DNA from 2 places in the Alicyclobacillus sp. SO9 genome. Region 2 is predicted to be linked to the other one. Evidence: riboswitches for the same ligand, from Rfam matches in the RefSeq annotation. Region 2 holds a riboswitch; the other holds the start of a gene.
What was found. A riboswitch is a leader RNA that binds a small molecule or an ion and turns the genes downstream of it on or off. The one in region 2 is predicted to bind thiamine pyrophosphate.
Positions count from the first base shown of each region.

Region 1 (14,881 bases), 1.9 Mb from region 2:
CTGACGGGGAACAATTAGGCCTTGTCTGGCGTCCGCTTCAAAGGGTTGGCGTCTACGCGCCTGGCGGACGAGCACCATACCCGTCCACTGTGTTGATGGACGTCATCCCGGCACAAGTAGCGGGAGTCCATGAGATAGCGATGGTGTCTCCACCGACCAAAGAAACAGGACTTCCCCACAGCATTGTTTTGGCTGCGGCGTATTTGACAGGTATCAAGGAAGTGTACCGTGTGGGTGGAGCCCAAGCCGTGGCAGGTCTGGCATATGGAACACAAACCATCCCGCGTGTCGATAAGATTGTCGGTCCAGGCAATATCTTTGTTGCCACGGCAAAACGTCTGGTGTCCGGTACGGTGGGCATAGACAGTATAGCCGGTCCCAGTGAGGTCTTCATTGTGGCCGACAAGACAGCAGACCCTCAGCATATTGCTGCTGATATGCTGGCACAGGCGGAGCACGACGTGGAGGCAGGTGCCGTCTGTGTGGCACTTTCAGCAGAGATTGCAGAAGCTGTGGAAACGGCTTTGAGTGAGCAATTGCCGCGTCTGGCCCGTCGTCAAATCTGTGAAGCGTCGCTGGAGCGGTGGGGGTGCATCGTGATCGCAGATAATATGCAGGAAGCGCTTGCTGTAGTCAATCAAAGCGCTCCAGAACACCTGGAACTGCTGGTCGAGAATCCCCGTGCTTGGACGCCTGAAATATACACCGCAGGAGCCGTGTTCCTTGGGCCCCATTCGCCTGAACCCGTAGGAGACTACTATGCCGGGACCAATCATGTGCTGCCCACTCACGGCAGCGCAAGGTTTGCCTCAGGGCTTGGCCGCCACGATTTTCTGCGCCGGATGAGTACGGTTGAATACCAGGCGGAAACGTTGGCAAAGCACCGCAGTCACATTGTTCTGCTGGCGCGGGCAGAAGGACTGCAAGCCCACGCAGAAGCTGTGGAAGTTCGGTTTCAAAATCAGGATAAAGCCGATAGAAACGGAAGTGAACCAGATGAAGAATGAAACGGCTCCGTCTTTTGCAGCCAGTCTTGACAGAAAAACGGGAGAGACAGAGGTGCACCTCAGCCTGAATTTGCGCGGTACGGGGGAAGCACAACTTGACTTTCCAGTTCCGTTTTTACGACATATGCTTCATTTGTTGGCAGGTCACGGGCAGTTTGACCTAACTATTAATGCGGACGGTGACGTGGATGTAGACCCGCATCACTTGGTTGAAGATATTGGTTTGGTACTGGGGAAGGCTGTCCACGAGGCTTTGGGCGACAAGCAAGGCATACGTCGGTATGGGGAACGGCACACGCCAATGGATGAAACTCTGGCTCGCGCAGTCGTCGATTTGTCTGGCAGACCCGCTTTCGTTCTAAAAGCGGACTTTCCCGCAGAACGTGTGGGTGATTTTCCGGTTGAACTGGTACGGGAGTTTTTCAAGTCGTTTGCCAACGAGGCGCGCATGGCTCTTCATTTAGCTGTGCTCTATGGAGAGGATACACACCATATGATTGAAGCTTTGTTTAAAGCGGTTGCTGCGGCACTGCGGGAGGCTACCGGTCCGTCTGACAACGGCAGCGTTCCCAGTACCAAGGGGGTCTTGGAATGATTGCCGTATTGGACTTGGGCATCGGAAACTTATCCAGCGTTCGCAGCGGGTTTGCTCGGGCTGGTGCAGATACCATTGTGGTAGAAACAAGTGAGATGTGGAATCAACTTGCAAAAGACACCATTGACGGCGTTGTGTTGCCAGGGGTTGGGGCCTTTGGAGACGCCATGTTTCAACTGCGAGCTACAGGTTTGATGCAGGTAGTAAAGAAGGCTGCCAAACAAGGTCTGCCCGTGCTTGGCATTTGCCTGGGCATGCAGCTTTTGTGCTCCATCAGTGAAGAACACGGCAGTCACATTGGTCTCGGGCTGATACCAGGCAGGATCGTCCGTTTTAAGGGACCAGAGAAAGTACCGCATATGGGCTGGAACGACTTCGTGGAGGTGGCTTCCCATCCGCTGTTAAAAGGTGTAGAAGTTGGGGACTACGTCTACTTTGTCCACTCCTATTATGCACAGATGCATGCGGACGAGCACCTGCTGGCTGCAGCGCAGTACGGAGACGTGCGGGTCCCGGCCGTGATTGGCAAAGACAACGTTTGCGGAACTCAGTTTCATCCGGAAAAGAGTGGAGAAGTAGGAGAGCAAATCCTGCGGAACTTCTCGCAGATGTGTTCGGAGTTCAGACAGAGTGAGGTGTACCAATGAGCGTTTCGGGCCAACCCAGTAACACAAACAGTTTTACGTTGTTTCCTGCAATCGATATTTATCAGGGACACTGTGTGCGTCTGTTTCAAGGAGACTACGAGGCTCGCACAGAATATAGCGAAAATCCTGCACAGGTTGCCCGTGAGTTTGTGGAAGCAGGGGCCAAGTGGCTTCACGTCGTCGATCTCGATGCCGCCAAATCAGGCACAGCCGAGAACCTGCCTGTCATTGAACAGGTTGTAAAGATTTGTTCCAAGTCTGGGGTACAGGTCCAGGTTGGGGGCGGTGTGCGTTCCAGGGAAGCCATTGAACGATTGCTGGCTTTAGGGATAACGCGTTGTGTCATCGGCACTGCAGTCCGGGACTTGACCTGGATGCAGGACATGGCAACTCAGTTCGGCGGCAGCAGGCTTGTGGCAGGACTTGACGGTCGTAACGGGAAGCTGGCCGTGAAAGGGTGGACAGAGCAGACCGAGATTTCATTGGTTGACCTTGGCAGGGAACTCTATGCCCTGGGTGTTCGCACAGCCCTGGTAACGGACGTGGCAAAGGACGGCACGCTCACAGGACCCAATCTGGATTTGGCTGCACAAGTCCAAACTTCATCGGGCTTGGATGTGTTGGCCTCGGGAGGCGTCAGTGGTCCGGAAGACGTGTTGGCGTCCAGGGCTGCAGGTCTTGCGGGTGTGATTGCCGGACGCGCACTCTATGATGGACGACTGGACTTAAAGGACATCTTCTCTCAGTTGGGGGTGGTATAATGCTGACAAAACGGATTATCCCTTGCTTTGACGTATTGGACGGGCGGGTTGTCAAACATGTGGGGTTTTTATCGGATCGGCGAGATGCAGGCGATCCCGTCGCTCTCGCACACCTCTACTCCAACGCGGGGGCTGATGAACTCGTTCTCCTCGATATTTCGGCGTCAGAAGAAGGACGCCTGGCTACGCAACGGGTTGTCGAACAGGTGGCCAACCAGGTCAACATTCCGCTTACAGTCGGCGGCGGTGTCTCCAGTGTAGACGATGTCCGCGGACTGCTGTTGGCAGGGGCTGACAAGGTTTCCATGAATACAGGCGCTGTTCGCAATCCCAGTTTGATTCAGGAAGCAGCTCACAGGTTTGGTGAGCAGTGTATTGTGGTTGCCATTGACGCGAATTTGAATCCCACCATGGGGGAGTACGAGGTCATGGTACAAGGCGGCAAAAAAGGAACCGGAATGGATGCCGTGGAATGGGCCCGCAAGGCAGCAAACCTCGGTGCGGGAGAAATTCTTCTCACCAGCTTTCGTCAGGACGGGACAAAGGCAGGGTATGACTTGGAACTCACACGGCAAGTCGCCAATGCTGTCAGTATTCCCGTCATCGCCAGCGGCGGTGCGGGCCGAAAGGAACACTTTGCTGATGTATTGCTCGCCAGTGTGGGCGCGGACGCAGCCTTGGCAGCCAGCATTTTTCACTTTTCTGAGACGTCGATTGGGCAGGTCAAAACCTATTTGAAGCAAAGGGGGATTCCTGTGCGATGGACAGAGACAGCCAGCAGGACATAAACGGCGGGCACGATGGGGCAGGCGGTGCAGACGGGAACGACGGACGCGATGGATGGCAAACTGCGTCGTTGAATGAGGTCCGGTATGACAAACATACGGGTCTCGTGCCAGTGGTGGTGCAAGACATTGCAAGCCGGCAGGTTCTGATGACAGCCTATGCCAACCGCGAAGCCTTAAAGCGGACCTATGGAACAGGCCAGGCCTGGTTTTGGAGCCGATCACGGCAGTCGTATTGGCGTAAAGGAGAAACGTCAGGCAATGTGTTGCATGTTCGTGAAATCCGGCTTGACTGTGACGGTGATACGGTGCTCTTCCTGGTGGACGTCGCGGGGCCAGCGTGTCATACAGGCAATACCAGCTGCTTTTATCGGAATATGACCTATCAAGGGGGCAATCCTGGATACGGTGCCGAGTTTGCTGGAGATGATACCGGCATCGTCATGGAAGAAGCCTACATAATTGAAGAGTTGGATGGCTTTGAACGAGGCGAAAACACCCCCGTGTCTGATAGCGTTCAGAACAGGTCAAGCTTTGGCGGCTCTGAACAAGGCAACGCCGACGACACTACACCAGGCAGCTTGGAAACAGGAACTCCGGAAAAACTGGTTTCTGAACCTTTTTACGCCAGCGTCTTGCAGCAACTATGGACAGTACTGGCGGAGCGGTACGAGAACCGTCCTCAGGGTTCCTATACCACTTTCTTGTTTGAACACGGTATGGACAAAATTGCAAAGAAGGTTGGAGAAGAAGCCACAGAGGTGGTCATTGCTGGTAAAAACGCAGCTGCGTTCAGTGAAGCGAAGGCACACGGTGCAGGCAGTCCGGATGCCATTGATGCCGGAAGCGCAGGAGCGGATGGGGTGCGAAATGCAAAGGCAGAGTTGGCTCAGGAGAGTGCTGATCTGATGTATCACCTGTTAGTTCTGTGGAAACAAGCCGGCATCTCCCCTGATGACGTGTTCAGGGTGTTACAGGACAGGACCAGGTAACAATCTCATATGAGAGTTCTGTCTGCCTGTTATTCTAAGCTTACACTGCCTAAATCTGACGAAGCATGAATGGTCGGCCCGCCTTGTCCGATGGTTCCTTGCAGATGGCGTTTGCTCTGCTCTGCATAATTGACCCCAGGCAGTCCGACGTTGACAGCGCCGAGAGATGTGCTCAGGTCAAAGGAGAGGTTCTTGGGGTCCTTATCACTGCTGATGGAAACTGCTCCAGTATTCGTACTGGCATCAATGTTGTCTGTTAAGGTTTTTTCCTGTACATTGACCGCACCTGTGTTGGCGGTCAAGTGCAGCGGACCCGTAACATTCGTCACAGCGACTTTACCGACGTTGGAAGTCGCTGTTACCGCAGAGTGCAGGTTTTTTACATCTATTTTCCCCGTGCTTACGTGCACCGTCATCTGCTTTGAATTTACTTTCTCTATCGATATGCTGCCAACGTTTGCGTGCACATCCAGATTGTCATACAGGTGTTGAGGTACGGAGACATCCAGTTTAAGATTGATGTTTTGGCCAATGCCTGACGTGTTTGGTTCCTTCAGTCTAATCTGCAAAGTCTGCCCTGTGAGTTTGGATGTTAGTTGTAGTTCGCTGTCAGGTATCGTCGTGGATCCGCTTAGGGTTACAGTCGCCTTTTGGGTATTGGCGGGATAGAGGCGGATGGCAGCTATACTGGCATCCACGGTAACGGATTTGGCATTCCCTGCATCTACCGTCTGTTGCTTCTGAACCGAATGTCCACTCAAGTTGTGTCCGATAATAGACAAGCCGGAACTATCATTGATGGAAAAGGAAAAGCCGGAAGTATGTCCCGTTGCCGCCATGACGCCAAGTCCGAGGCCGCCAATTGCGATGAGAGCAGCACCTGCAATGGCAATTTGCTTTAACATTTTAGTTTCCTCCTTTAATCACTCGAAGATTGAACTTTAGATACGTCACAAACAGTATTCCGAACCACTTTGCCAAGAGAATAGTGCCTGCCAGAAAAACCAGGCCTAGACCTTCGAGCAGCAGCAGGGTAAAGACGGACACAGTTGTCGACACAGAGGAAAAAAGTCCAAAAGGGAGAATGAGGTGGAGAAACGTAATTCCGAAAATAATCTTTATCGGCAGCAGAATGAAACTGATTGAAACTGCAAAAAACGCAATTAAGATTCCAACCGCGGCAAAAAAAGGCCCTGAAACGAAAACCAAATTGAAAAAGCCAAGGCTGATGGTTGCAAGCACAGCTCTGGTCACATTTGTGACACTGGCCGTTTCGTCTGCTTGCTGAACGTAATAATCTGCCATTAATTCTTTTGCAATCGATCGCGGTGAACCGAGTCCACGGACTGCCTCTTCTTCACTGACTCCTTTCTCCATTGCAACTCGAATGTGCTCCTCGTAGTCGTAAAGCATGTCCCGTCGATCGCGCTCCGGGATTCTTTGCAATAGACTGTCGAGACGCCGGAGAAACTCATCCTTACCCATCTACGTTTTCCCCCTTGATGATGTTGTCTACAGCTGCCGCAAACTCAGCCCAATCTGTCACTAACTGCTGCATGTATCTTTTTCCATCATCTGTTAGATGATAGTATTTTCGAGGCGGTCCTTCCGTTGACTCCTTAAGATAGGTCGTGAAATACCCGTCCTTCGTAAGACGTCTCAGCAATGGATATACGGTACCTTCTGCAATGAAAAGACTGTCTGAAATCGTATGCACAAGCTCGTAACCGTAACGGTCTTGGTTTGACGTGACGACAAGCACACAGAGTTCCAGGACACCCTTTTTAAATTGAATGTTGATTGTAATCACCTCATGCACTGGTACGTTATTCCATGTATTCAGCTATAAGATATCACTCAGTACTGATTAATGCAAGGTACTGAAATGCTGTGTGGGTGTTTGTGCAACATAGAGACAACGACTGTTCAAATTCACCTACTGCCCAATTGCTGCGAACGTGGTATTATCAGGACGCAGAGTATGAAGGAAAGTTATTAAACTTACAGAAGTAAATTTAGGAAAACAAGGTGTAGGAAATCAGAGTTTAGGAAATTGAGTTCAGGAAATCAAGGTGGCAAACTACTGGAGGCACTGTTGTGAAACGAACTATGTCTTTTTACTTATGGATTGTTATTATTTTGGGAGCGTTGGAGTTCCTCAGTGAACTTGTTTTGCAAGGGGTTCCGGGGGCGCTTCACAATACGTCTGTTGTGTTATATATTTTGGCTGGCGTCGCCACCTTCATGGTCGGTCGTAAAGCTCGTCAGGAGCGCGGTAATCCAATGGCAGCCGGAGCAGCGCTAGGCTCTGTGTTTGGCGTATTTGTTGGTGTTGCCCCATTCTTCATCCACGTGACTACAAAGGAACTCCAATCAAGGTTTCCACATTTGGGTGCTGCAAAACTCCAGCAAGGAGTCCAACTCGCAAATCAAGCATCGACACACATTGCCGGCCTTGTGACAAGTGTATTCATGCTGGCCATTATCGGTTTTATTATCAGCTTTATTGGCAGCGCCGTCACTGCAAGGCCGCCGGTCCAGGAAACGGACAAGCCGCAAGGGCAGAAAACAGCCAATGCGCAGGTTCAAGCGAAAGCAGAAGTGAAACAGGAAACAGAAGTGAAACAGGAAACAGAAGTGAAACAGGAAACAGAAGTGAAACAGGAAACAGAAGTGAAACAGGAAACAGAAGAAACAAGCGTGGAAAAAGAAGCAGAAGAAACATGATTTTGCTAGGATAGAGCCAGAAGCACAGGTAAAACAAGCAGCAGAAACATAAGAATAAAAGGGATCTGCTAGCAAGCATCAGAGTCGGAGTCAAGAAGGACACAAATCCCAACGAAGGACATGCAATCGCACACAAGTCACTCATCCACGAATCGAAAGACTGCTCAGGTGATGCTTGACCTTTGCATGCCGTTAGGTGCAAGATTAAATTAGAGTAACTGTTTTTAGGTTAGTCATTTGTCCAGCATGATTTCGTGCGTTTCATTTGTATTAACCATGTATGCTGGAACATCTCTTAATTTCTGAAGGAGGCGTATCATTGAGTAAAGCTGAGCAATTTGCAAATCAATGGATGATGCATCGATCTGTTCTTCTAGACATTCTTGATAGAGTAGACGACAAAAATTTTGACTTTCGTCCTTGGTCAAAGGCTATGACTTTAGGTGAATTAGCACAACATATTGCTGGAGCCGGTGCACTCTTTATCAACACCGCGAAAACGGGTCAATTCTCACGTCCTGAGGGTCAACCGGTAGTCACAAGCATGGCAGAACTGCGTCAGTTTCTGAAAGACAGCACTGACAGCGGCTACGCGACCATCAAAAGTATGACAGATGAAGAGTTTGACGGGCCCGTAACCTCGGAACATATCCTTCCGGATGGGACACCCGCATCGGTGTGGCTGTCAGCAATGAAAGACCACGAAGTGCATCATAAAGGTCAAATGTTTGTTTATGCGCGAATGACTGGCGTCGAGGAAATGCCAAACTTCGTCCAACACTAAAAACTCAACAAAGCATTAGCAGAATATAGCAGCAGGAGTATGCTTTGCTACGGATTTTTTGCATAGGTGCTCCGGTCAAATAGTATGCTGCCATATACAAACGGAACCTGCCGCGGAGTCAATTCGCAATTAGGCGGGTTCCTTTTTATATTCAAATTGCGTATCTAATGCGGTCTGGACGGTGCTGCCGGCTCGCTCCGAGAGTGGAATGAGACGCTGCCTGGACTGGCGTGAGGCAGTTAGTGATCGCAATGATCCTTAACGGGCGTTGGCCCAATCCGATTGTGATCGCAAAGATCCTTAATGCTCCGTGCCCGGGATATTAGTGATCGCAAAGCTCCCTAATGTGGGAGGCGGCAGAGTGGGGCGTAGGTGATAGGGAGCAACGGGATCCCTATTCTGGACGGCTACTGGGGATAGGGATCGAATCGATCACTATTCTTTGCCGAGCGTTGGGATAGGGAGCAAAAGGATCCTTAACCAATTGGCGCTGTGAAGAACGGAGCCCCGCTGAGAGCCTGCACCGGCTCCACTGCGCATCGAATTGGATGTAACAGTATGTAATGTTAATACATTCCGCTTGTGTTTGGTTAAATCTTCTTGATCCCGCTCCCCTCACTGGCTGCCAGTATTGGCGTGAGGCAGTTAGTGATCGCAATGATCCCTAACGGGTGTTGGCCCAATTCGATTGTGATCGCAAAGCTCCCTAATGCTCCGTGCCCGGGACATTAGTGATCGCAAAGCTCCCTAATGTGGGAGGCGGCAGAGTGGGGCGTAGTTGATAGGGAGCAACGGGCTCCCTATTCTGGACGGCTACTGGGGATAGGGATCAAAAGGATCCTTAACCAACTGGCACTACAAAGGCCCGAGCCCCGCTGAGAGCCTGCACCGGCTCCGCTGCGCATCCAACTGGATTAAACAGTATTTAATGTTAATAGATTCCGATTGTGTTTGGTTAAATCTTGTTGATCCCGCTGCCGTCGCAGGCTGTCTGGATTGGCGTGAGGCAGTTAGTGATCGCAAAGCTCCCTAACGGGTGTTGGCCCAATTCGATTGTGATCGCAAAGATCCTTAATGCTCCGTGCCCGGGATATTAGTGATCGCAAAGCTCCCTAATGTGGGAGGCGGCAGAGTGGGGCGTAGTTGATAGGGAGCAACGGGATCCCTATTCTGGACGGCTACTGGGGATAGGGATCGAATCGATCACTATTCTGTGACGAGGGTTGGGATAGGGAGCAAAAGGATCCTTAACCAACTGGCGCTGCGAAGAACGGAGCCCCGCTGAGAGCCTGCACCGGCTCCGCTGCGCATCCAACTGGATGCACCAGTATTTAATGGTAAGCAACGCCGCTTGTGTTTTGTTAAATCTTGTTGATCCCGCTGCCGTCGCAGGCTATCTGGATTGGCGTGAGGCAGTTAGTGATCGCAAAGCTCCTTAACGGGCGTTGGCCCAATCCGATTGTGATCGCAAAGCTCCCTAATGTGGGAGGCGGCAGAGTGGGGCGTAGTTGATAGGGAGCAACGGGATCCCTATTCTGGACGGCTACTGGGGATAGGGATCGAATCGATCCCTATTCTGTGACGAGGGTTGGGATAGGGAGCAAAAGGATCCTTAACCAACTGGCGCTACAAAGGCGCGAGCCCCGCTGAGAGCCTGCACCGACCCGCTGCGCATCGAATTGGATGTAACAGTATGTTATGTTAATACATTCCGCTTATGTTTTGTTAAATCTTGTTGATCCCGCTGCCGTCGCAGGCTATCTGGATTGGCGTGAGGCAGTTAGTGATCGCAAAGATCCCTAATGTGGGAGGCGGCAGAAGGGAGCGCGGGAGATAGGGGGCAACGGGATCATGAACAAACGGGATGACGGAGAAACTCGTTTGCATGGTACTTTGAATCAGCGGTTTTGGGCAAGTTCATTCATCTCGGAACCTTCATCCAAGCAAGCCATTGCGGCGGCATCCCCGGCGCCCTTTTAGGTGGTGTTGGCAAATTGTTTGGACAAGTCGTATTTACTGCTAGTTGAAAATCACCTCTAAAATAATCTGTGTAAGTCTGGCCCTGACTGGTGTATTTTACAACCAACCCGGGAATCGTATAGAGCCCTGGGCTCGATGCTTCTACGGTAATCACAGGTTGATAGAATATCTTATTCAGTGGCAGTGTTATGGGTAATGACTGAATCGGGTACGATGAATGGTTCTCGACCCACTTGAGAGACCCTCCCAGAAATTCTGGTCCACCCTTCATAGTGCCCATTCCAATTTGTTTCAGACCGTGGGGCAACGCGGCTGGCTTGACAGAGGTAACAATCACGGACATGTTGCGAGTGTGTTTGTTGTTTATGGGAAACGGATCGGAGCCGAAGTACATTATTTGGTCAGGTTTACCCATGACGCATTCGGTCCAACCATTTGCTTTGGACATTCCTCCTGCAGCCATCGCAAGGGGTCCATCGGTAGTAATTGAACTTGCAAAGAAATTCACGTAGACGCCACATCCTAAAAAGATGAGGGCAATCACAAGACTTGGAACAAAATAGCGTTTTTTTAGCTTCTGCAACATCAAACTCCTTTACTAAATTCTCCTCATTCTTCTGCCTTCTGGTTGGATAACCCAGCTTTCCTACTTAAAAGAATAAACGACATATCCTAAGTATACTGCTGATAACCACATCATTGTGGCAGATATGCGATTCAAAACTCCGAACGAAGAACTTTTCAATACCACTTTTCCTACCGCATGACTCGCAATTGACAATCCAAAGAACCACAACCACGATACGGCGGCGCTGGCGACACCAAACGCAATTCGATTTTGCCACGTGGTGTACATCACCGCACTGCCGCCAATCACCGCAAGTGTATCGATAAGTGCGTGGGGATTTAACAGTGACACGGATGAAGTAAATCCAATTTGTCTTTTCGCCGTCCAGGCCGTCGAAGGCATCTTTCCGTTTTGCGGTTCCGCCTCTTTCCTCCAGGTGGACCATCCCATGTAGAGCAAAAATACGATGCCTATTGCACCAAATGTATACCGGAGCCATGTGATATGAAGGGCTACCGTTGAAACACCGAGGACTGCCAACCCGATGAGCAGTGTATCACAGATTGATGCAGTAACAACTGCTGGGAGTGAACTGGACCAGCGCCTGTGGAGGGCCCCCTGTGTAAGGATAAATCCATTTTGCATTCCAATCGGTAGAATAAGTCCGAGCGACAATACGAATCCATGGATAAAAGCGATAAGCAATCGTATCCCTCCCAACATCTTTGCTACTAACAGGCGCCCGACTAGCAGGTCGCTTGCTGGCATGTCTCCTACTAACACGTCGCTTACTCACAGGTCTCCTACTAACAGGTCTCCTACTAGCATCTTAAGCGAATGGTACAATCACCGTATACGAAAGTTTCGATATAACAAGGGATAACTTCAAATTGGATGCCGATGGAGGTTGTGGCATTGCGCAATGGAGCAGAAGCGAGATCAGGTAGAGTAACGAACCGACCCGGTGCGATTGGAATAGAGATCCCTCAGGTGCTTATCTGGCATCTGCCTATCTCCTCATCCCGAATAAGCGGCTGAAAAGTGCTTAAGGGCTCACAAACCATAGAAAATGGGCTCTGAACAGCAAATAAGCTCGTCTGAAGGGTTTATTTGCTCCGGTTGGGGTTCATTTCAGCGAATAAGCACCTCTCAGATCTCTATTTCTATGGCGATCCCGCTGGCGATCCCGCTGGCGATCCCGCTGCTCTCTATCACTTAGATTCCCACTCTTGAATCCGCGTGGAGGCGGTGCTACACTAACTATAAATCTAATAGCAAGGCGCTAGGGGTGCCCGCAGGGCTGAGAAGCAGAGAATGCTAACCCTTTCAGAACTCGATCTGGATAATACCAGCGGGAGGAAGTGCCGTCGAACTTGTTCGATCGAGACTCTTTATGCGCCTGCGTAAAGAGTTTTTTTAATGGGAGGAATCATAGATGGAAAATGGAAGTGTGCAGACGAGCAGCAAAGGATGGGTCGATTGGAAGTTGAGGGACATTGTGGTAACTGCGATTATTGCGGTTATCGGCGGAGCCGTTTACATGGGCTGGGATTACCTTACAAACTTGTTTCTTGGGGCACTTGGGCCAACGGGCCAGGGGATTTTCAATGGTGTATGGTGGATCGCGGCGGCTTTAACGGGATACATTTTGCGCCGTCCTGGCGCAGCGTTTCTGGGAGGGCTGCTAAGTGCGGTGGTCGAATTCGCGCTTGGGAGTCCGTATGGAGCGAGCGCGATTATATCCGGACTTGTTCAAGGCGGCGGAGCAGAAGTCGGATTCATGCTGACTGGCTACCGCAAATGGAATGTTTGGTCGGCAATTCTGGCTGGCAGCATCGGTGGCGTCGGCAATATTCTTCAGTGGTGGTTTCAATACGGAGGAGACAAGGTGGCTGTTGGATCCGTTATTGGCTACAGCGTCACAACCATTCTCAGCGGTGCCATTGTTGCGGGCTTGTTTCCGAAATGGGTTGGTGACAGCCTAAACAAAGCCGGTGTACTGAGAAACTTTCCAATTGGGCGTCAATCGAGATTGTAGGGGTTCTTCATGAAAAATATAGATGAATTTATGAATTCGCAGGATGTGGATTCGCACCAGCCTTTGATTCAGCTTCACCAACTCAGTGTCACGTATGAAGATACTGCGCACAGTGTACTTTCCAACATCGATTTTGAACTGCGCGAAGGAGAGTCTGTACTGTTTCTCGGACCCAGTGGCTGCGGCAAAAGTACACTGGCAATGGTGTGCGCTGGATTAATCCCTGGAAGCATTGAAGCTGAAGTCACGGGGGAGGTCAACCTAGATGCGACGATTGCAGGGCCTGGCGGGGTTGGCTATGTATTTCAAGACCCCGACTCGCAGTTTTGCATGATCCAGGTTGATGATGAGATTGCCTTCGGGTTGGAGAATCTGCAGGTCAGTCCTCATCAGATGGGGGCACGCATCGAAGAGGCGTTGCATAGAGTTGGACTCAAGACCCCAAAGGTGTCACAGCATGCAAACTTCTCTGGCGGAATGAAGCAGAAACTTGCAATTGCATCTGCGCTGGCCATGAAATCAAAGCTTTTAATATTTGATGAACCGACGGCCAATCTCGATCCGTACGCATCACGAAAAGTGTTCGAAGAAATAGAGAGTTTGGCTGAAGCGGGAGAAACACTGGTTGTCATCGAGCACAAGTTTGACCGCTTGCTGGGGGTAATGGATAGAGTTGTTCTGTTTGAGCGGGATGGCACTATCTATCGTACTGGTCCGACAGAGCAAGTCATACAGGAAGAGTGGCAATGGATGATCGATACGGGGGTGGTCGCGCCTTGGAAATCGCCGCCTCTCATCTCCTCCAAACAGGGTGCAAGTGTTTTAACGCTCTCACATCAGAACACTGAGCTAGCCCTGAACACTGAGCCGGCCCTTAACACAATGGACGTACCGATGCCAAGCCCTGCAGCTTCTGCCGTTGAAATTGCATCCGGAACAGTGCGTTATGGGGACCAGACGGTGTGGGAAGACCTGAGTGTGCGTGTGCCGGCGGGATCGTTCACCGCAATTGTCGGACCGAACGGTGCGGGAAAGTCCACTTTACTCCAGTCCATCGCCGGTCTGCAAAACCTGAGTGCAGGCAGCCTTTCTGTTCTGGGAAAGAGCCTTAAAGAGTGGCGAAAATCGGGTTTGGCTAAGAGTGTCTCCTTCTGCTTTCAGAATCCGGAATTTCAGTTTATTTTTGAGCGCGTCGCTGACGAATTGTCCAATCAGGTTGTCACAGGGCCGCTGCCCGCGTCTACTTCCGAACTTTTGCAGCAGTTTGGTTTGGCAGGATATGAAGAGCATAGTCCATTTGGGCTGAGTCAGGGCCAAAAAAGACGTCTTAGTGTTGCTTCAATGCTGCGGGAGCAACACGAACTGTACCTGCTGGATGAACCCACGTTTGGGCAGGATGCACATACACAACAAGTGATTATGGAGCGTATGAAAGAATTGCACCAGTCCGGCAAGACTATCATCATGACTACACATGATATGGACCTTGTGAACCGCTATGCCAGTCATGTGTTGGTGCTAAGCGGTGGAGAACAACAGTTCTTTGGAAGCCCAAGTGAACTGTGGTCTCACACAGATTTGGTTCAATCAGCTCATCTCTTGGCGGACGTAAGGACGGATGCAGAACCGCAGGGCGGCTCCGAGCAGGGGCACAAGACACATACGGACCAAGACTTTTATGCGGGAAGTGTCCACAGAGACGCTTTAGAGCCGCTTACACAGCACAAGTGGAAGCTGAATCCTGTGTGGAAACTGGGTGCGGTATTGTTATTTGCTCTTGTGGCCATGTTTTCAAATACACTCTACCAGTCGCTCTCACTGTTTGGGTTGTCAATCCTGGTGATGTTGTGGTTTGGCCGCATGAATCCATGGAAAATAGTGAAGAGGTTCTCGCCGTTTCTCATTTTCTATATTTTCTACCTGTTTACATTTGTCGCGTACTCACGGGTACCTGCAGGTGACAGTAGTGTCCACTTTCTTTGGATGAATTTCAGTAT
Region 1 is NZ_CP066339.1:1,578,799-1,593,679, forward strand. Features, by position in the region: gene hisD (histidinol dehydrogenase) at 1-1,007, shown strand, start outside; gene hisB (imidazoleglycerol-phosphate dehydratase HisB) at 997-1,602, shown strand; gene hisH (imidazole glycerol phosphate synthase subunit HisH) at 1,599-2,249, shown strand; gene hisA (1-(5-phosphoribosyl)-5-[(5-phosphoribosylamino)methylideneamino]imidazole-4-carboxamide isomerase) at 2,246-3,010, shown strand; gene hisF (imidazole glycerol phosphate synthase subunit HisF) at 3,010-3,798, shown strand; gene hisI (phosphoribosyl-AMP cyclohydrolase) at 3,771-4,787, shown strand; gene GI364_RS07115 (DUF4097 family beta strand repeat-containing protein) at 4,817-5,692, opposite strand; gene GI364_RS07120 (HAAS signaling domain-containing protein) at 5,694-6,272, opposite strand; gene GI364_RS07125 (PadR family transcriptional regulator) at 6,265-6,588, opposite strand; gene GI364_RS07130 (hypothetical protein) at 6,885-7,514, shown strand; gene GI364_RS07135 (DinB family protein) at 7,834-8,298, shown strand; gene GI364_RS07140 (hypothetical protein) at 10,220-10,864, opposite strand; gene GI364_RS07145 (LysE/ArgO family amino acid transporter) at 10,925-11,551, opposite strand; TPP riboswitch at 12,121-12,223, shown strand; gene GI364_RS07150 (ECF transporter S component) at 12,282-12,884, shown strand; gene GI364_RS07155 (ATP-binding cassette domain-containing protein) at 12,894-14,881, shown strand, end outside.
Region 1: another riboswitch for thiamine pyrophosphate. It lies ahead of GI364_RS07150 (ECF transporter S component); the one in region 2 lies ahead of tenA (thiaminase II).

Region 2 (14,881 bases):
GTAAGAAAACATTTTTCGGGTCCTCTAACGTATGCTGCAGGATTATGGGAAGACATCGACTGGGATGTGTTTGACTTTGTTGGCATCGATGCTTATCGTGACGCAAACAATTCCAGTCATTTTCGAGATTTAATTCAAAAATACAAGCAGATTGAAAAGCCAATTGTTGTAACCGAATTTGGATGCTGCACGTACGTGGGCGCTGATAGTCAAGGTAGTATGGGATGGCTCGTCATTGACCGAGAATCCCAACCTTGGCGCCTAAACAAATCAATTACAAGGGATGAAAACGTCCAAGCAGAGTATCTGACAGATATGCTCGCTTTGTTCGAAGATGAAGGAGTGAAAACAAATGATTTATTTTGTCGGCAGTAGGCAAGACGTGAACAATAACTATTCGTGTAATTGCACACTGGTATTTTGTATGCCTACTCACTTCGAAAGAACAGCGCTTGCCGATCTTTTCGGAATGCACGTCGAGAGTTCTGCTTTGTAGAGAAAATAAGCGCGTTCAAGTGTTCAGAAAGGAGCGAAGGTATCAAGTGAAACGAGTAACAGCTCTATTGGGATTTGTTTCAATTTTAGTACCTATCGTAACTGGATGCGGTACCCCGCATTTCGCGGTGTTGGGACCTAATCCATCGTCGATAGTAGTGAAAAGTTATATAGATCCGAACAGTACCGTACATCGACCGCAACACACTTATATTCTAACGGGATCAAAAATGACAACGCTCTACAAGTCTCTTCAACAGGCGGCCAAGCATGTGTTACCGAAACACTGGTCAGCTAGTTGTCCAACTTACACCTCAAATACGGTCGTCTGGGATTACCACATCGTTGTTCACTATGCCAATCATAATCATCGTTCTTTTAATCAAACAGACACTGGATGTAGTATCCTCAAAGACGAACAGACTGGAGCGATGGAACTGGGAGCACTGCCAGAGCTAAAACCATTTGGCAACAGCTCGCAACAGTGGCTAAACGGCGCATAGATGTTTAGTCTTCATGCACAGACATTTGGATTTAATCATAGGGGATGGTCAGCGTGAACGTGCCTTGACAGAACCTTCACGTCCTCTCAAAGAAATTGATGCGACTTTTGATGAACAAGTGCCAAAGAGAAACCTCAACAATGCTCATGATAGCTACGTCTATGATAAACAGCGCATGGAACACTGGTTGCGTCATCATCAAGAAAAGTATGGTGTCAAAATCACCGTTATTCGACCGTTGCTTCAGATGGTAGGACCCAATACAGAAGACGGGCGCTTTGCTTGGTTCTGGCTGCGGGTAACCGATGGCGGACCAATATGGTTGCCTGGTACTGCCAGACACAAGGCTGGTCCGTGTCAACTCTCCTTTTCAGGCGATGTCGCCAAAGCAATTCATGGTGCAATGAATCATGCTGCGAAAGATTATGCTGTGTATAACACTGGACAACCAGAATTGTGGACCTATGAAGAATATATTGGCATGCTGGCAGCCGAGGCTGGGCGACACACAGAAGTCTATTACGCTCCCGCAGAAACCTTGAATACGTGGGCGGGTGGATTTTATCGGATTTCACTACCGTACCCAGTAGCATTTGATGTCTCAAAAACTGAACAGGAATTGGGAGTTAAACCAACTCCGATGAAAGAATGGGTGCGGGAAACTGCAACATGGATGACGAATCATTACAGAGGTATGTCACCACGGTGGTACGAAACCAGAGAGAATGAAATCCAATGGTCGTCGTTGAATATGACTGCAAGGGGCTAGTCATTATACATAAATATGTATCACCGTTTGTCATGTTAATCTCGGACTTGGGGGCAGGATAAGCGTACTGCAAACTCCCGATAATCTTTCAAGACTGTCTCAACCAAAAAACCGAAGCGGGGTGTCCTTGATGAGAAGTAGTAAAACGAATCCCAAGGTTGATGACTTTTTGGCCAAATCCCAAAAATGGAAGGAAGAATATGAAAAGCTCAGAGAGATTGTACTGGACTGTGAACTGATTGAAGAGTTTAAGTGGATGCATCCTTGTTATACGTTTGAGAAGAAGAACATCGTTTTGATACACGGATTTAAAGAATACTGTGCACTGCTGTTTCACAAAGGTGCTTTGTTAAAGGATCCCCAGGGGATACTGGTCCAACAAACGGAGAATGTACAGGCGGCGCGCCAACTTCGGTTCACCAATCTTGAGGAAATTGTAGAGATAGAGTCGACCGTGAAAGCCTATATCTATGAAGCCATTGAAGTAGAGAAAGCCGGTCTGGAAGTGAGCCTTAAGAAGACGCGAGAATTCATGGTTCCTGAAGAACTTGAAAGTAAATTTAGTGAATTTCCTGCCTTGAAGACAGCTTTTGAAGCCTTAACACCAGGACGGCAACGAGCATACATCCTCCACTTTTCCAAGCCCAAACAATCGAAAACGCGCATATCCAGGATTGAGAAATACACCCAGTACATTCTTAATGGAAAGGGATTGAATGACTAGTTTAGCCTCTCCATCAAAGCGCGCATCAAACTTGCGAATTTTAGCAGTATAGAGGAGCGATATATGTGTCAAGGAATGTTGAGTTGACTGCAGTTGAATTGGTTCTCAAATTGTCAGGACTAACGTCCCTCGCAGCGTTGCATGGGAGCATTCATATCCCTTTTAGAGAAATTCGTGAAGTATCCACCCTTCCCTATCATCATCCCGCCGGAGCCGTAAGATTTGCAGGAACCGCGGTACCGGGAACGGGGATTATGGAAGGGAGTTTTGTACACGGCACCTCGCAATTCTTTTTGTCATTCGAACACCCGGATAGGACCATCACACTTGATGGAACTTTCCACATTGATAATCAGGCCTATGAAAAGATTGTATTTGAGGTTCCGAACCCTGAGCAACTTCAGAAATTATTGGTTCAAAAATGCCCTCATCTTCAGTGATGGGTGGGTAGAGTTGAGCTTGTCGATCTCGTTCGTCAAGATGTCCTCTGTGTTCAAGATGAGTTGAGCGATAAAGGTGTCGTTTCAACGCTTCACTCCCCCTAAAGGAGGAACTTGTTTATGAGTGGATCACGAAAGTGGGTCGGTGGTTTTGCAGTTATCATTCTTCTTTATGCGATAGCCCTTGCCTTCTTCCGACACTTTTATGGCGTGCGTGTGGCCGTCAATATTGTTTTTGTCTTGGTCTTAGTGGGGTTCGTTATATACAAAGCAACTCACATGACAGTAAAGGATTTTTTTGGCGTTCAAACGAGAAGCTGGATGGTGATTCTACTGAGTTTCTACTATATGAGACTCCCTTTTATTAGGACCTATTTTGCTGAGTCTCATCATTTCACTCCCAAAATCGAAAGTTGGACCTCAAGCTCATTTCCCCACTTGCCCTCCAGCCGCCCTTTGAGCCAACTCTTCGCGCAACGTCGTTAAGCTCTCTGATGCAGAGTGATGGGCCGTATCGATGACAATGTGGTTTGTATCCCAGCTGTCATAGTGCCTGCTCTCGACCTCATCCCAGGAGGGGAGGTTCAGTCCGGGAATATCGGAGACTCTGGAACGAATTCGAGACTTGTGTTCTTCTACATCAGAACAAATAACTTCAATTTCTACAAACGGCGCGTTAAGCGACTCAGCGACCTGGCGCCAATCCTGACGCGACTGTCCAATCGGATTGACTGTGTCAGCAACCACATCAAGTCCCAATTTGAGGTTCTGTGCCGCAAGTTCATAACAAACCATGTACCCGGCCGGTCCGTCAACCCAGAGACCCGCAGTTCGCATCGCCTGTTCGACAACATCGACTCGGATGTAAGTCGCCCGCAGCTCTTGCGCCAAGGACGATGATAGTGTTGATTTTCCTGTGCCTGGCAGCCCTCCAAAGATATACAGCATGACTTACCTCCCATCTTATAGCGACCCATGTTACGACGATGCATCTTATGGTGAACCAATAAACTCTCGTGTCAAAGCTCTACTTTTGTGCTTCTGGTGATTCCAACCCGGCAAATAGAACTCGCAAACCGTATAAAAACTGACCATCATAATCAATATTAGCAAACATCCGCCTGTCGAATGGCCCCAGGGTTTCGGCAAAGTCAGCGAATGCTTCCGGAGATGTGTTTTTAAACCGCACCTCATCAGCCACAAAGGACAGCACATAGTTATTCAGCAAATTCCCGATTGTAATAAGGTTTTTGTCTGGTATGCCCATGACCGAAAGAGCGTCAATCGTAGCCGTGATGAGTTCCATCCTCCTAGGTGTGTTGGGGATAGAATCTTCAAAGACAGGAACGGCATCCCGCGTCGAAAGCAGCATAGTTCGGTATGACCTATACATGTCTTCGAGAAAGGACTTCTCATCGACTTCTCTCTTCGGCATCTGGTACTGCGAACACAGGTACTCAGCAATTTCACTATACAACTCCGACTTCCCCCGCACGTGCCAGTAAAGAGAGGCCGCCTTTATCTGAAGTTCGTTAGCAATCGTGCGCATGGTTAAATTGTCAATCCCATCGCGATTCAGTATTTTTATCGATGCTTGAACGATTGCCTGTTTCGAGATAGCCATGTATTCTCCTCGCATTCTTGAGAAAGTCCGATAATAGCAATTGACTCAAACACCGTTAGGTGATAGCTTCTATCTAACGTTGTTAGTTTCCTGTCTTAGTCCACTGTAGCACAACCAATTTGGATCAACAATTCCGATTGAAAGTCGAGGTACGACCTATGGCCCTCATGAAAAATGCACGGAAGAAGAAAGATGTGGGGATTTATGGCCCGATGGCGAAATGGTATGACAAGAACAGCCGCAAGTCGAGACTTCAAGAAATGCACCGCTATGCAGACCTTGTGGAGACACATACGGATGCTGGTTCTGCCGTTCTGGAAGTGGCTCCTGGTCCCGGTTATCTCTCCATTGAACTGGCACGTCGCGGCTATCTTGTCAGTGGCATAGAAATCAGTGCAGATTTTGTTGAAATTGAAAAACGAAATGCACAAGAAGCGAATGTCGCTGTCAATTTCGAACAAGGCAATGCGTCCGCTCTCCCCCAACAGGACGGTACATTTGACTTTGTCGTGTGTTCCACCGCGTTTAAGAATTTTAAAGATCCCCTCACCTCGCTCAATGAAATGTACCGCGTGCTCAAGCCAAATGGTAGGGCATTGATTTTGGACATGAACCACGATGCGACAAACGAGGACATTAACAACGAGATGGAACAGTCAGGCATGAGAGGCTTTGATCGCCTCTTTGTCAAGTTTTCATTTAAGACCTTTCTTAAGAGTGGAGCGTATACAAGAGAAGGCTTTGAGGCCCTCATCGCGCAGACGGAGTTTTCCAATTATGAGATTGCCAAGCAAGGCATTGGATTGCAGGTATGGCTTACGAAGGACGAGTCAATGGTGCGACGCAGCATTCACAGTGAAAAGTAAAAGATGACACGGAAGACTAGAACTTGAGGCCCTTCGTTCTAGTCTTCCGTAAAATTCTCTCTGATGGCTATAATCAGTTTCTCTCTGATGTCCTGGGCTACGTCTTCATTGATACTGTCGCCTAAATATGCTTCTGAACGGATGACTTTTTCTAGTCTCTTCACTAGCTCTCCTATAGCTCGATTGTCCCCGTCATAAATTCTAGCCAACAGTTCGTCATTACTTAACGATTCTGGCTCCATTTATCCACTCATTGCTTTTTCACTCATTGCTTTTTCACTCATTGCTTCGCGAAGTCTCTTTATGCCCCTTGTTTTAAGGCGACTCACACTTTGCTGGCTTAAATCCAGGTTCTTCGACAACTCTGACTGTGTTAGACCTCTTACAAACAATCCGTAGATTACCCTTTTTTCCTTGGGAGGCAAATTCTCAATTAGCAACATGACGTCCTTGTTGCGTTCGTCCTTTTGAGACTTTGGACATGCTAATAAGTCCCCCCATTCACTACCGTCATCAAGTGTTCGATTTATGACTAATGCGTCACGACTCCAGCGAATGTATCGACGCTTGGCATTGATTGCTTCGCGATGTATCACTTTGAGACACCAATTAATCGCCTGTCCAGTCGTATACCTTTGCCGTGTCATAGTGACCTCTCCTACTTCCTTTCTTCCTTCAATTACGTAGATTCAAATTTCCACTGCACATCCGCTAGCGCAGACATCATATTTTCGTCAAGCGTTCATCAACTGTCTTACTCATCAATAACACCATGCCGATCACGCAGATACACCACGGCCCCGCCCTCACGGCCAGCGGGCTTTACCCAGCCGGCTTTATATTGATAGTTTGTATCGTATGGCATTTCCTTTCCGACTTGCACGACGCATGTCACTGCGATTTCAATAGAAGAATTACTTGGACTCATGCAGCGAATATGAGCACCTATGAGTGAAACAAGCTGTTCTGTGTGTTTCTTGTTATTGTTCAATCCTCTGTGCGTTGATAGGCAAGACAGCCAAACCCGGCCATAGAGCGTTGAACAATAAGATGCAAAGGATGGTTGTTATGAGTAATCGATTTGATGTTGTGTGCTCAAAGCAGGATTTAGGAGGTGGGCTGACCACTAAGGTATGCACAGGTCACCCACGATATCGATACAGGCGCAGGTATTGAGTGGGATGACACGTATATCTACCATTTTCAAGGCAGTACCTTTGAATCAGAAAGCCCACTGTCTGAATATGGAATTTCTGCGTCCATTGCGAACAGGGTCACAAATCTAAAACGCCGTCTTTGGCAGTGAGTATGTCATTTTTGGGGCCAAGGTCAACGAGTCATGGAACATGAGTTTCAATTCTAATGGCATTGATTTTTCTGTCTCCATCAGTGCAAACCTAACTGGGTGGAGCGGACAAGCGACCCCTGCTTTAGGTTGGTATAACTTCGAGGAGATGCAGGTCACCGAGACACTAGACTCAAGCACGGATAACCTCAGCGCAGTGCCACAGGAGGTACTAACCTTGTTAGCAATTGGTGTCATGGTTGCACTAGTGATTGAGTACGGAGGGGAAGTTGTCGGGGCCCTGGACGTACTCAGCGGAATTTTGTCAGCTGCCGGAGCTTAATGGACAATGAGTAGAGTGGTTCAGCAGGACCTATTTAAGGGGTTGCTTCGCGAAAATATCCAAGTTGCTGCGGACTGCTGCTAGCCTGAATGGGCTCTCCTGCTGAACCCAGTTTTTTCACCTTTACAAGCTGATTGACTGGAAATTATTATCTGTAAATATGTTATAGTCTTTTAAATCGCGCGGCCATGTCCTTACTTCGCAACCACATTGGGTACGTTTTTCAAAACTATGCTCTGATTGACGACGCCACAGTGGATGACAATCTGGACATTTCTCTTATGTATAACCGGGCGGCCAAACGCGACAAACTCGCCCTAAAACAATCTGCACTGGCGCAAGTAGAACTGCCGGATATTGATGTTTCGAGAAAGATCTATACGTTATCTGGAGAGGAACAACAGAGGGTAGCACTGGCACGCCTGTTGCTAAAGCCTTGCGATTTAATTCTAGCAGACGAGCCCACAGGTTCGCTTGACGCTGACAACCGTGCTGGTGTCATCCGTATTTTGAAACAACTCCATCAGGATGGACGAACGATAATCGTGGTCACACATGATGAAGTCGTTGCGAATGCCTGTGATAGAGCGGTTGGGCTCAGTAGTGTTTCGACTTAGTCATGTGGTTTTGGAAGCGCATTGACAAACTCTGTATACTCATCTTGGGTACTAAAAGCCCGTTTCGGAATGACCAACTCCTGGGAATTCCCTACAACGATGATGAGAAATTTGTCAGTTTCATTAACGTCTCGCACTTTGCTTAGTTCTATTGAGGTTTTTACATTGTTCGTGGTCACCAAGATGAATTCTGATTGGATTTCTATTGTTCGGGGCTCTTTAAGATTGCTGCGACCGTACGCCTTTTTAAGAAATCGGTTCCATGCAAACCTAATGAAAAGACCCACGATGACATCAAATACAACGACTAGAAAGATACTTCTGCTTTCCAGCCAAAAAATCAGGGATACGATAATGAAGAACAGAACCAGTAAAGTGACTCGTTTTGCCCGCGACTTTTGATTACTCTTCATCTTTAATGATACGTAGTCCTTAACATCCCGCTCTGACAATAAAACGTCAATCTTCACAAAATCACTCCCGCATCAGGCACTTCTCGTTCCAGTGCTTCCTCGTTTCAACGCTCCTCAGTTCCCACACTTCCCAGTTCCCACACTTTCCAATTCTTGTCCCTGCTGCCCAATTCCTATGCTGCTCGCTTCACATTCGTTAGCTTAGCTGGCTTTGATTCAAGACAGCAATATCAGACTGAGCTGAAGGTAGGTTGACTGAGTTCAAGTAAGTGAGTTTAAATAGATGTTTGTTGGAAATCCATTCAAACGTGCTGTAACTTTGCTTTGCTGTGTCAAAGAGTGCGTTGACTGTCGCACCGTCTACCGTCATTTTCTTCACAGCTTGCTTTTTGGTGTTTGTATGCCCTGATTGGGTCCAGTCTTTAGAGGAGGCCTTTTCATTATTAATGCTCTCTTGCAGGCCTTGTTGCGCGGTTTTCTTGTACCCTCCGCCATTGCAAATTCGTAGTGTGGATGTGAGAGAAGATGTCTTTACGTTAAGGTTTTTCAGCACCTGATACATCTTCTTGTTTGAGTCTGTAGATAAGGATTGAGCTCCATTCGCATCCTTATTGGGCGTAAATTTTATATACACAGACACCGGATGTTGACTTAGCCGCTTCACCGTCCCTTTGGCGGCAGAGGCTACAGGGTATTTTCTCGCATATATGAAATGGTCCACTTGTGCGGGATGACGAGACTGTTCAGCCCAAAACCAGGATTGACTTGACTGGCTATACTTGTCCTTTTTACAGAAGCTTGAGTCTGATTTTGGCTCTGATGTTGATGGGATGTACCACAACCGTAAAAGAACACCGTCCCCAATAGCAGGGCTGGAATATAAAGCTTTTGGTGCATGTTTTAAACCCTCCAATAAAGAATGACAAAATCCACTGTGCACTAGACCTCAGGCAAACTCACAAACTTAGAGCAACTGGCGACACTTCTCGATGCCGTACTGTACGTATTGATAACGACAACCAGACGGAATGTCGTGAGGAAACAGCATGAAGATACGCCGACACTCAGTTAGCAGCATGTCTACCAACCGATATCGCGTACCGCTTTTTAGTTTCGTTTACGGAACATATTTTATTCAGGCATAGCCAATGGAATACTCAAGAATAATCGTAACACATTATCCTTGGAGGCTGTTGGTGAACAAACAGGCGTTTACTGGAAACCTGCCCATCACTTTGGCGTGTAGACTTCAGTCTTGGCGCTGTGTATCCAATGAAATAGAACGCTCTGAGCGGGAATATGCCTTCGCCCTTCTTCGTACCGTCGTCTAAAGGTTCTCGAATCCACTCATCCGAAACGACAGCATGTTCCACTCAAGGACTTGATCCGCGACGGGATCCCGCAGTCATTACGAGATCCCCTTTAGACAAATTTACAATTGAGACTTTTGCGTCTCCACCTCGTGCTGATGCGATTTCCATTCATCAACCAGTTTACGGGCTTCCAACTTTGGATCATCAGCCTCTGACACTGCAGTCACCACGAAAAAACCATTGACGCCGGTCTTGGCAAGCTCTGAGATATCAGCGAGTTTAACACCGCCGCCGATGACAACAGGAATTGGACTGATTCTAGCCAGCTCGGCAATTTCGTCAAAGCTCCTGGTAACCACTTTCCCGTCTATATCAAGTCCACAGTCCGGTTTGGTTTTTGTTTCATGCAACGGCCCCGCCCCAAAGTAATCCACGTGAGTTACATCCGCCGTTTTGATATACTCAAGCAATTCATGGGTTCTGGCTGACAACCCGACGATAGCATCTGCTCCTAAGTACTCCCGACACACTTCGACCGGAATGTCTGTTTGCCCGACATGAATGCCGTCCACTTTTATTCCGCTACTTCTGGCGGCAAGAACCACATCAAGTCTGTCATCCACAAGCAGCGTGACTTCGTCCGACTTGCCAGTTTGCGCAATGACGTCGGCAACCTCACGGGTTAGCTCTATCAGTTCCCGTGCTGAGGCTGTTTTTGATCGGATTTGCACACATGTAAACCCGGCCTCAATGGCATCGCTGACAATCGGTGCAACTGGACGCCCCTTTGTATTCTCGGGCCCCACGACAAAGTAGGCAGAAATATCAAGGCGCTTCCTCATCTTGATTTGACCCTCCTAAACTCCCTTAATTTTCGAAACTCCCTAGACTTCTTCAATTTCCAAAGGATTCTCGGCAATCTCCTCTGCAGCGGCTTTATATAGTTCATCAAGGAATGCTATTTGAAAACTCGCCGGAGCGTTCGCCTTACATTCAGCTCGGCTCGCTGCAAGGTTATACACCGCAGTACCTGTAAGTGCCGCAATAAAAGGCGAGGCAACAGTTGCATAGACAGCGACGACTCCGCCCAATGAACAGCCCGCACCAGTAATCTTCTCCATAAAGTGAGAGCCTCCCAGAGAGAACGCCACTATGGAACCATCTGTGACTAAGTCTGTTTCTCCGGATACAGCCACAGCCCCACCTGTCCATTTTGCTAGTGCCACAGCCGCTGTTTTCGCTGTACTCACTGAATCTGTGGAATCGACGCCGCGAACATTAGACTCTTTCCCCCCGTCTAATCCCCATAGACCAGCAAGCGCAATGATTTCTGACGCATTGCCTCTGATGACACTTGGCTTGTAAGATTGAAACTGTTGCAGCAGCTTTGTTCTGAGTGAGCCGATGCCTATGGCAACCGGATCGAGCACCCATGGTTTCTCAGAATTGTACAAAGCTTTGGCTGTACGAGGCAGAGTCTCTTCATAAATGGGAAACAGAGTCCCTACGTTAATGTAAGTAGCCCCTCCAGCATTTGCCAGAAGTTCACCTTCATCAGGCAAATAAACCATAGCGGCGGACCCTCCGACGGCAAGTTGTGCATTGGCTACAAAATTAATTGTGACAGTGTTTGTTATGGACCCCGTCATGGGATTTGTCCGGCGTACAGTCTCAACGGCTTGAATTATCTGGCTTTTGATATTGTCCTTATTGACGGCTGCCATGTTTAACTTCCTCCCAAAATACTAGTTTTAAAAAGGCGCCAGCAAGATATCTATCCAACTAACACCACAACTGCCGATGCGATAAACAAACAGATACGCACTCAGATAAATAAAGAGTGAGTCATTTCTTGCGGCGTTTACTGACTTGTCCTTCGAAGCGCCCAATCTTCAACTTGAAATGCCATATCAAAGAATGCATATTCAAGCCAACAACTCTTCCTATAGGCAGATTGCATCGCACAGAGATACGTCTCATCTGCTGACTCGGCAAGTTCATCAACTAAGGAAGTTAATACCGACAATCCGGATACCATAGATTCACTGGAATAGAACGTGAGCCACTGGTAGAAAGGATGGTCTTCGGTTGGACGAATATCCCGCATCATCCGTTGAGCAATATCCACATAGACTTGGTGGCATGGAAGAACCGCGGCAACGATCTCCCCAAGAGTACCTGTCTGTGCAATAGACAGCAGGTGATTCGAGTAATGATATGCGGTTGGGGCTAATTCAACAGGACGGCGGGTAATTTCCGAATGGACAACACCAGCTGCTGTACAGAGGTTTTGATGAGGGATGGTCTCACCTTCCAGGAGAACTCCAATGCGGTTGAAAAACAGACGCAGTTGGTGTGGAGTGCGTGATTTGGCTAAAGCCAGGCCATAGACTCTACAATACGTATCTAAATACTGCGTGTCCTGTTGTACGTAATGAATTATTGAATTTTGCGGGAGTTTTCCGTCAGCAATCCCCTGCACAAAGGGGTGTTGATAGATTTCGCGAAAAATGGACTGTTCTTCTTGGCGAAGATAGTTAGAATACGACATAAGAATAGCCTCCTTTTGTGGTGGAGGCCGCTTCGGGGAGGTCGAACATCAAAGAAACCCATGACGATCTCTTTGGTGTACGCCGCCACTTTCCTCCGCTGGTATTATCCAGGTCAGGTACGAGGGTTCAAGGATACCTCCTTGTCTCAGCTACTGCTCCCCTAGTGGCTCCATATTCAATAATGTTCAGTCACAATTAATATATCATAGACGACACGTCTGGCATACCATAGAAAGTTTGAGTGAATCCCAAAATAGACTATAGTGGTGATAATACGTTGTATGAAAGGGACATCTCATGCAAATCACTTTTAGCATTCAAGGTGAGAAAGCCGACCTCGTATCCTACTTTTTTGGGAAACATCCTGACCATCCTTATCATCGGGATACAGAATTTGGAATCGTTGAATTTAAATTCATTGAATATACCGATGCGTTTGTAAAAGGCTTTGTTGCTTTTCATGCCAATGGACTGGCGATGACACAAGACAGCGGCTATAGAGGGCTGGAGCAATACATTACCGACAGGGAGTTTTCTCTGTCCACCATTTTTCTCACCAGCATTCGCAACAGTATTGGCCATGTGCTGAGTCCGGACTACGATAACATCGACAGGCTCTATAACGTCACTCTCGAATTTGGCCCCGTATCCACCAAGTTGTCGGACGAAACGGTGCAGGAACTTCTGACCCCCCTTGGATATGAAGTTTCTATTGAGCACATTCAATCACATTACGGATTTGTGTCAGACAGCGGTCAAGTCATGGCCATGACCCTTACCAAGGAAACGGACATTGTCTCTGTCTTCAGGCACCTGTATGTCTTAATTCCTGTCATGGACAACTACAAGCACCACCGCATTGCAACGAATGAAGTAGAAAAACTCGTCCGGTATGGCAGCGGATGGCTTGAAAGCCACCCTTTGCTTGACTTTATCCTGAAACGATATCTGCGTTATAAGGCCAATCTCATTGAAAGCACAGTTCAGCAACTTGGGGTGCCTGCCGCACAGCAAGGGACAGATTCGGCGCTCAAATCAGCCTTAAACGACCTTCGCTATGAAACGTTTTTGCGGGAAATTCAAAAGCTTGGTGTCCAGCAGGTGGTAGATATGGGGGCCGGCGAAGGCAAACTGCTTCGCCTGCTTGTGCAAAATCAGAACTTAACCGAAATCATCGCGACCGATCCCGCCGAACAAGCCCTCACCAGCATACACTACCGCCTGGCTGAATGGCACAAGGATGGATCTGGCACTGTGCTGGTGGAACCGAAAATCCTGCAAAGCTCCCTCTTCTACCGAGACGAGCGGCTCGTTGACAAGGAGTGCATTCTCTTGTGTGAAGTCATCGAACACATTGACCGCAGCCGGATAGATGAGACGATGAATCTGTTACTGACCTTTTACCACCCGCGCGTTCTGCTGCTCTCGACGCCCAACCGGGAGTACAACGAGGTGTATGGGATGGGGAGTGAGTTGAGGCATCGGGATCACCGGTTTGAAATGAGCCGACAGGAATTTCACGATTGGATAAGGATGCACAGCGAACAATCCGGATACGCCTATGAAATTAAGGGAATTGGAGATATGGACCGTGACTGTGGTCAGCCCACACAAATGGCCGTTCTCATCAGGGAGGTGAATTGACATGGAATTGGACTTTCAATATAACGAAATCATCATCTTGTCAGGGCCGTCCAGCACGGGCAAAAGCTACTTTGCCAAGTCACACTTTACGCCTTCGCAAATCTGCAGCAGCGACGAGTTCAGGCTGGCTATATCCGACGAACCCTTTCAGGCTCAAGCCCCGAGAAGCACTAGGGAAAATGACGGCGACCCCAACCGCGCCCGAACCACCTCCGCCAAAAGGTTTCAAGCCATGTCACAAGATGCCTTTTGGCTGCTGCACCAAACTGTGGCCATTCGTGCCAAGCACGGGCAACTCACGGTTATCGACGCGACCAGCCTGTACCTTGAGGACATCGAATCCTATGTGAAGATAGCTCAAACACAGCATATACCTGTCTCTGTCGTCGTGTTTAACACACCGCTGGAAACTGCCCTGAAGTATGACGCAACGCGACAGTTCCCACGGGGCGAAAAAAAGCTCAAACAACAGTTTCGCGCAATGAAGCAGCTTCTAAAACGAAAGCGAGACATGAATCAACTGGGTGTGCGGAACATTTACGTCGTGACAGATGCTGCTCACACCAGCCTGCATATCCAGCCAAACCGCCTCTATGTAAACCTGGCATCAGGCCTCGACGTGATGGGCGACGGCCACGGCTTGCTGGCATCACGAATTGCCCTAATCAAACAGGCTGGATACGTGCAGGGAGAAGACGGACTGTACCGTCACCCAGACGGACGGAAACTGGTTTATCTGAACGATGAGACCAGCCGCGGGTCGGAACCTGTCGATGCAAAAAACGTCGAATACGGGCAGTATCCATCCATTGCGATGATAAACATGATGAAGAAACACGTCGAATCAGGCTTGGCGTATGCTGTCGACTCCAACCATAACTACAAAATATGGCGCTGGCTTGAAGGCAGAAAAGTGTCCATGAAACATGGTGACGAAGTGTTTGTGAAAGAGATGGAGGCGTTCGAACAGGAGTACGGAGCAGATAAGACTGCCGTAGTAAAGAAGGAGTGGGCTCAGTTCTTAAAGTCCTTGCCGTCTCACCTGGTCATTGAGGATGACGGTCATGTTCGTGCTGTGGTTGTCCACGCGGGCATTCACGACGACATGATGGGCAAAGAGGATGAGACCGTTCGCGATTTTTGCCGGTTTGGACCGACAGATGGATTGTTGGAGAACGGGAAGCCCAACCGTCTCGATTGGACCCAAAACCACCACAACGGTGTGCTGGTTATTTGGGGACATGTCCCTCATCCTGAAGCACAGGTCGTTGGCAACACCATCAACATTGACCA
Region 2 is NZ_CP066339.1:4,889,126-4,904,006, forward strand. Features, by position in the region: gene GI364_RS22825 (glycoside hydrolase family 113) at 1-375, shown strand, start outside; gene GI364_RS22830 (hypothetical protein) at 543-998, shown strand; gene GI364_RS22835 (NAD-dependent epimerase/dehydratase family protein) at 1,012-1,767, shown strand; gene GI364_RS22840 (YdeI/OmpD-associated family protein) at 1,898-2,491, shown strand; gene GI364_RS22845 (hypothetical protein) at 2,557-2,931, shown strand; gene GI364_RS22850 (P-loop nucleotide/nucleoside kinase family protein) at 3,358-3,879, opposite strand; gene GI364_RS22855 (TetR/AcrR family transcriptional regulator C-terminal domain-containing protein) at 3,959-4,555, opposite strand; gene GI364_RS22860 (class I SAM-dependent methyltransferase) at 4,714-5,421, shown strand; gene GI364_RS22865 (helix-turn-helix domain-containing protein) at 5,460-5,663, opposite strand; gene GI364_RS22870 (sigma-70 family RNA polymerase sigma factor) at 5,664-6,068, opposite strand; gene GI364_RS22875 (hypothetical protein) at 6,768-7,049, shown strand; gene GI364_RS22880 (ATP-binding cassette domain-containing protein) at 7,238-7,666, shown strand; gene GI364_RS22885 (YcxB family protein) at 7,663-8,136, opposite strand; gene GI364_RS22890 (hypothetical protein) at 8,276-8,632, opposite strand; gene GI364_RS22895 (hypothetical protein) at 8,764-8,976, opposite strand; gene GI364_RS22900 (thiamine phosphate synthase) at 9,512-10,234, opposite strand; gene thiM (hydroxyethylthiazole kinase) at 10,277-11,116, opposite strand; gene tenA (thiaminase II) at 11,254-11,943, opposite strand; TPP riboswitch at 12,017-12,116, opposite strand; gene GI364_RS22915 (hypothetical protein) at 12,242-13,588, shown strand; gene GI364_RS22920 (AAA family ATPase) at 13,590-14,881, shown strand, end outside.